Regions from separate parts of the Streptomyces endophyticus genome, predicted to be linked through region 1. Evidence: predicted binding sites of a transcription regulator. Region 1 holds the regulator's gene; the other holds the start of a gene.
The links. The regulator HrcA, encoded in region 1, represses chaperone genes, less so after heat shock. The targets are predictions, from matches to a motif close to TTNGCACTCNGNNNNNCNGAGTGCNAA.
Positions count from the first base shown of each region.

Region 2: a site for HrcA is predicted at 1,873-1,899, ahead of groL (chaperonin GroEL). Genes of this name have one in related genera too.

Region 1 is NZ_JAOZYC010000025.1:3,539-6,949, reverse strand. It holds gene OKJ99_RS05675 (DUF3097 domain-containing protein) at 1-108, opposite strand, end outside; gene OKJ99_RS05670 (MBL fold metallo-hydrolase) at 143-883, opposite strand; gene hrcA (heat-inducible transcriptional repressor HrcA) at 1,014-2,030, shown strand; gene dnaJ (molecular chaperone DnaJ) at 2,031-3,170, shown strand; gene OKJ99_RS05655 (nitronate monooxygenase) at 3,337-3,411, shown strand, end outside.
Region 2 is NZ_JAOZYC010000123.1:75,925-79,335, forward strand. It holds gene groL (chaperonin GroEL) at 119-1,744, opposite strand; gene OKJ99_RS20295 (cold-shock protein) at 2,066-2,272, opposite strand; gene OKJ99_RS20300 (ubiquitin-like small modifier protein 1) at 2,703-2,978, opposite strand; gene thrC (threonine synthase) at 3,015-3,411, opposite strand, start outside.

The DNA.
Region 1 (3,411 bases):
GAAGCCCGTGGTGACCTCCTCGACGACGAGGTCGGGCTCGGCCGGCACCTCGGGGGCCGGCTTGTTCCGCTTCCACGGAGGAGTCAGGTCAGAGGTGTACTGGCGCATTCGAGCGACGATAAGAGAAGAGCGCAGGACAGGACTACGACACGCCGAAACGCGTCGCCAATGTGGCGCGTTGCGCGCGGACGAACTCCGCATTCACCGCCGAACCGTGCCCCGGAACGTACACCGCGTCCTCGCCGCCGAGGTCGAGGAGCCGAGTCAGCGCCGCGGGCCAGTGGCCCGGCGCCGCGTCCGGGCCCGCCTGCGGTTCGCCCGACTCCTCCACCAGGTCGCCGCAGAAGACGATCTCCGGGCTGCCGGGGACGAGCACCGCCAGGTCGTGGCCGCTGTGCGCCGGGCCGATGTTCGCGAGCAGCACCGTCAGGCCGCCGCCCAGGTCGAGCGTCCACTCGCCGCACACCCGGTGCGGCGGGGTGACGAGGACGTCGACCGCCTCGGCCGCGGCGTCCGGGGCGATCCCGTACCGCACGGCGTCGGCGCGCAGCGCCTCGGCGCCGCGCTCGAAGAGGGCGTCGATGCCCACCGCCCCGTACACCTCGACCCCCGCGAACGCGGCCGTGCCGAGCACGTGGTCGAAGTGCGGGTGGGTCAGTGCGACATGAGTCACTCGCCGGTGCGCCCCGAGGAGCGCACGGGCGTCGGCGCGCAGCCGGACGCCTTCACGGAGTGAGGATCCGGTGTCGATCAAAAGCGCCGCATCTTCACCGACCACGAGGCCGCTCGTGCAGTCGAGCCCCGGCAGCCGCACTCGCCCCACATTCGGCGCGAGCCTCTCCCAACCCGCCGATGCCCAATCGATACGCTGCGCGAACTCCATACCTCGACGCTAGCGCCCTTGCCGGGCCCGTACCCACCGGCCGTACACTGAGCCGGGGACGATTGGCACTCGCGGACAGGGAGTGCCAAAGCAGGACGATCGCAGCGAATGATTCTGGAGGTGTGCGCCGATGCTCAATGAACGCAGGCTCGAAGTGCTGCGCGCCATCGTCCAGGACTACGTCGGCACCGAGGAGCCCGTCGGCTCCAAGGCGCTCACCGAGCGGCACAAGCTCGGGGTCTCGCCGGCGACCGTGCGCAACGACATGGCGGCCCTGGAGGACGAGGGATTCATCGCCCAGCCGCACACCAGTGCCGGGCGCATCCCCACCGACAAGGGGTACCGCCTCTTCGTCGACAAGCTCACCGCCGTGAAGCCGATGGCCGCGCCCGAGCGGCGCGCCATCCAGAACTTCCTGGACGGCGCCGTCGATCTCGACGACGTCGTCGGACGCACCGTGCGGCTGCTCGCGCAGCTGACGCGGCAGGTGGCGATCGTCCAGTACCCGTCCCTGACCCGGTCCACCGTGCGCCATGTCGAGCTGCTGTCGCTCGCGCCCGCCCGTCTGATGCTCGTACTGATCACGGACACCGGGCGCGTGGAGCAGCGGATGATCGACTGCCCGGCACCGTTCGGCGAGACGTCCCTGGCGGATCTGCGGGCCCGGCTGAACAGCCGCGTCGCGGGCCGCAGGTTCGCCGACGTACCGCAGCTGGTGCAGGACCTGCCGGAGGCTTTCGAGCAGGAGGACCGGGGCACGGTCACCACGGTGCTCTCCACTCTCCTCGAGACACTCGTCGAGGAGACCGAGGAGCGGCTGATGATCGGCGGAACCGCCAACATCACCCGCTTCGGACATGACTTTCCCCTCACCATCCGGCCCGTTCTGGAGGCACTCGAAGAGCAGGTCGTGCTCCTCAAGTTGCTTGGTGAGGTGGGAGATTCGGGCATGGCCGTACGTATCGGTCACGAGAATGCCCATGAGGGACTCAACTCCACATCCGTGGTGTCGGTCGGCTACGGTTCGGGCGGCGAGGCAGTGGCCAAGCTCGGCGTGGTCGGCCCGACCCGCATGGATTACCCGGGAACGATGGGAGCAGTACGCGCAGTGGCACGTTACGTCGGACAGATCCTGGCGGAGTCGTAAGTGGCCACGGACTACTACGCCGTACTAGGCGTGCGCCGAGACGCTTCCCAGGACGAAATCAAGAAGGCCTTCCGAAGGCTGGCGCGTGAGCTTCACCCGGACGTGAATCCGGACCCGAAGACTCAGGAGCGCTTCAAGGAGATCAACGCCGCGTACGAGGTGCTCTCCGACCCGCAGAAGAAGCAGGTCTACGACCTCGGGGGCGACCCCCTGTCGCAGGCCGGCGGAGGCGGCGGGGCCGGTGGCTTCGGCGCCGGCGGGTTCGGGAACTTCTCGGACATCATGGATGCCTTCTTCGGCACGGCGTCGCAGCGCGGACCCCGGTCCCGTACGCGCCGTGGCCAGGACGCCATGATCCGGCTCGAGATCGAGCTGGACGAGGCCGCCTTCGGCACCACCAAGGACATCCAGGTCGACACCGCTGTGGTCTGTACGACCTGCAGCGGTGAGGGCGCCGCACCCGGCACCTCCGCGCAGACCTGCGACATGTGTCGCGGACGCGGTGAGGTCTCGCAGGTGACGCGGTCCTTCCTCGGCCAGGTCATGACCTCGCGGCCGTGCCCGCAGTGTCAGGGCTTCGGGACCGTCGTCCCGACGCCGTGCCCGGAGTGTGCCGGTGACGGCCGCATCCGGTCGCGTCGCACCCTGACGGTGAAGATCCCGGCCGGTGTGGACAACGGCACGCGGATCCAGCTCGCGGGCGAGGGCGAGGTCGGCCCCGGCGGCGGCCCCGCCGGTGACCTCTACGTGGAGATCCACGAACTCCCGCACCCGACCTTCCAGCGGCGCGGCGACGATCTGCACTGCACGGTCACCATCCCGATGACGGCGGCGGCCCTCGGCACCAAGGTGCCGCTGGAGACGCTCGACGGCACGGAGGAGATCGACATCCGGCCGGGCACGCAGTCCGGTCAGTCGGTCCCGCTGCACGGGCGCGGCATCACGCATCTGCGGGGCGGTGGCCGCGGCGACCTCATCGTGCACGTCGAGGTCCTGACGCCGCAGAAGCTGGACGCCGAGCAGGAGCGGGTGCTGCGGGAGCTTTCCAAGCTGCGCGGCGAGGAGCGGCCCACGGGCCAGTTCCAGCCGGGGCAGCAGGGGCTCTTCTCCCGCCTGAAGGACGCGTTCAACGGCCGTTGAGCCGCAGGTGTATGCCGAACCGGCGTTGCGGTCGCGGGGCTCTGCCCCGGACCCCGCTGCTCAATCGCCGCAGGGGCTTGATAGATCAAGCCCCTGCGGCGATTGAGGCGCGGGTGGGCGGAGAGGTCGATTCGGACGGTCGCGGGCGACATGGCACGATGCGCTCATGTCCTCCGCACTGACCGATCTCTCCCCGCTTCCGATCGTGCAGGCCCCCATGGCGGGCGGCGCTTCGCAACCC
Region 2 (3,411 bases), on a different contig from region 1:
CGGGGCGGAGCCCCGAGAGCGCAACCACGGCTGGGCAGGCGAAAACGCCCGAGGGCGGCACCATCTCGCGAAGAGACGGTGCCGCCCTCGAGTTACGGACGACCTGAACCGAGACGGCTCAGAAGTCCATGTCACCGCCCGGCATGCCGCCACCGGCCGGCGCAGCGCCCGCCTTCTCCGGCTTGTCGGCGATAACGGCCTCGGTGGTGAGGAACAGCGCGGCGATCGACGCGGCGTTCTGCAGCGCGGAGCGCGTCACCTTGGCGGGGTCGATGATGCCTTCGGCGATCATGTCGACGTAGTCACCCGTGGCGGCGTTCAGACCGTGACCGACGGTCAGGTTGCGCACCTTCTCCACGACGACGCCACCCTCGAGACCACCGTTGACGGCGATCTGCTTGAGCGGGGCCTCCAGGGCGAGCTTCACGGCGTTGGCGCCGGTCGCCTCGTCACCCTCGAGCTCCAGCTTCTCGAACACCGCGGAGGCCTGGAGGAGAGCCACGCCACCACCGGCGACGATGCCCTCTTCGACGGCCGCCTTCGCGTTGCGAACGGCGTCCTCGATGCGGTGCTTGCGCTCCTTGAGCTCGACCTCGGTGGCCGCGCCCGCCTTGATGACGGCCACGCCGCCGGCAAGCTTGGCGAGGCGCTCCTGGAGCTTCTCGCGGTCGTAGTCCGAGTCGCTGTTCTCGATCTCGGCACGGATCTGGTTGACGCGACCCTGGACCTGGTCGCTCTCACCGGAGCCGTCGACGATCGTCGTCTCGTCCTTGGTGATGACGACCTTGCGGGCGCGACCGAGCAGGTCGAGACCGGCGTTCTCCAGCTTGAGGCCGACCTCCTCGGAGATGACGGTGCCGCCCGTGAGGATGGCGATGTCGCCGAGCATGGCCTTGCGGCGGTCACCGAAGCCCGGGGCCTTGACGGCGACGGACTTGAAGGTGCCACGGATCTTGTTGACGACCAGGGTCGACAGGGCCTCGCCCTCGACGTCCTCGGCGATGATCAGCAGCGGCTTGCCGGACTGCATGACCTTCTCGAGCAGCGGAAGGAGGTCCTTCACGTTGCCGATCTTCGAGTTGACGATCAGGATGTACGGGTCCTCGAGCGAGGCCTCCATACGCTCCATGTCGGTGGCGAAGTACGCCGAGATGTAGCCCTTGTCGAAGCGCATACCCTCGGTGAGCTCGAGCTCCAGACCGAAGGTCTGGGACTCCTCGACGGTGATGACGCCTTCCTTGCCGACCTTGTCCATGGCCTCGGCGATGAGCTCGCCGATCTGGGTGTCGGCGGCGGAGATGGAGGCGGTGGAGGCGATCTGCTCCTTGGTCTCCACCTCCTTGGCCTGCTCGAGCAGGGCGGCGGAGACTGCCTCGGTGGCCTTCTCGATGCCGCGCTTGAGGGCCATCGGGTTGGCGCCGGCGGCTACGTTGCGAAGGCCTTCGCGAACGAGCGCCTGGGCCAGGACGGTCGCGGTCGTCGTGCCGTCACCGGCGACGTCGTCCGTCTTCTTCGCGACCTCCTTGACCAGCTCGGCGCCGATCTTCTCGTACGGGTCCTCGAGCTCGATCTCCTTGGCGATGGACACACCATCGTTGGTGATCGTGGGGGCGCCCCACTTCTTCTCGAGGACGACGTTGCGACCCTTGGGGCCCAGGGTCACCTTGACGGCGTCGGCGAGCTGGTTCATGCCGCGCTCGAGGCCGCGCCGTGCCTCCTCGTCGAACGCGATGATCTTGGCCATGTGAAGTGGTCCTCCCGGACGGGGTGGAAATGCAAACGGATCGTGCCGGCGCCCGCGACGGACGGCCTGCGAGCCTTGTGGTTCCTTGCCCCACTCGGCCTGCGGACCTCACCGACCCGACCCAAGTTCTGTCACTCTCCATCGGAGAGTGCTAAGCCCAATGATTAGCACTCGACCCCCACGAGTGCAAGGTGCTCTCCTGAACGCGAACGTCCCCGGGGCAGCACGAACCGGGCAGCACGAAGGGCCCGCCCCCCGGTCAACCGGGAGACGAGCCCTCCACGACGTGCGACGTGCAAGCTTGCAGTCTGACGCGCGCGTTCAGCCGGCGGCCACGCGGACCATGTCGGCCTGCGGCCCCTTCTGGCCCTGCGAGATCTCGAATTCAACTCGCTGACCCTCTTCGAGGGTGCGGTAGCCGTCCATCTGAATCGCGCTGTAGTGGACGAAAACATCCGCACCACCGTCGACCGCGATGAAGCCGTACCCCTTCTCCGCGTTGAACCACTTGACGGTGCCCTGAGCCATGCCTAACTCCCCTATTACTGGCCCTTGCGCAGGACCGCACTTCGCGGACCCGGGTCAGACCTCACGCCCCATGGGATATGGGGGTGTGCGCCGGAACGCGTCGACCGCGGCTGAATGTATCTGCCCGACTGCCGTCTGCAACAGGTCAATCGGACGAGAATTCTGGGCACACCAGATCGGGGAAACCGGGCCAACTCACCGGATTCCAGGGCAAGTCGGGCCGCGTAAATGCCGTAAAAGGCCCGAAAGGGCTGGACACTTTGGCTACTTCTTGTCGGGCCGCGGGCGAGAACTCATATGCGCCCGTCATGCACCGCGCGGAGAAACGCAGCAGCTTCCCCAACTGTACCGCGCTCAACCATGCAGAATTGCCCCCTCCGCTTCTCTCGCGGAGGGGGCAATTCGGTTAACTCTGTATGGACCTACAAGATCAGCCGCCGGCGACGGCCGGAATGATCGAGACACCGGCGCCGTCCGGCGTCGCCGTTTCGAGGCCCTGCTCGAAGCGGACGTCGTCGTCGTTCACGTAGACGTTCACGAAGCGGCGCAGCTTGCCCTGGTCGTCGAGGACGCGGGCGGCGATGCCGGTGTGGTTCTTCTCGAGGTCGGCGATGACGTCGGCGAGGGTGGCACCCTCGGCCGCGACCTCGGACTGCCCGCCGGTGTAGGTGCGCAGGATGGTGGGGATACGAACGTTGACGCTCATGGCGGTAACTCCTGTTGCTACAAGTGTCGGTCGGACTCAGAGGTCGGCGGCGAGGCCGGCTTCGCGGAACGCGTCCAGGCTCGGCCGGATGGTGGCGGTGGCCTGCGAGGAATCGGCAACCGCGTCCAGCGTCTTGAGCCCGTCACCGGTGTTCAGGACGACGGTGGTGAGCGACGGGTCGATCTGGCCCGCCTCGATGAGCTTCTTCGTGACGCCCAGCGTGACGCCACCCGCCGTCTCGGCGAAGACGCCCTCCGTCTGCGCGAGCAGCTTGATCGCGTCGACGACCTGCTCGTCGTTCACGTCCTCCACGGCGCCGCCGGTGCGGCGCGCGATGTCGAGGACGTACGGGCCGTCGGCCGGGTTGCCGATGGCGAGGGACTTGGCGATGGTCGTCGGCTTCTGCGGGCGGACCACGTCGTGGCCGCCCTTG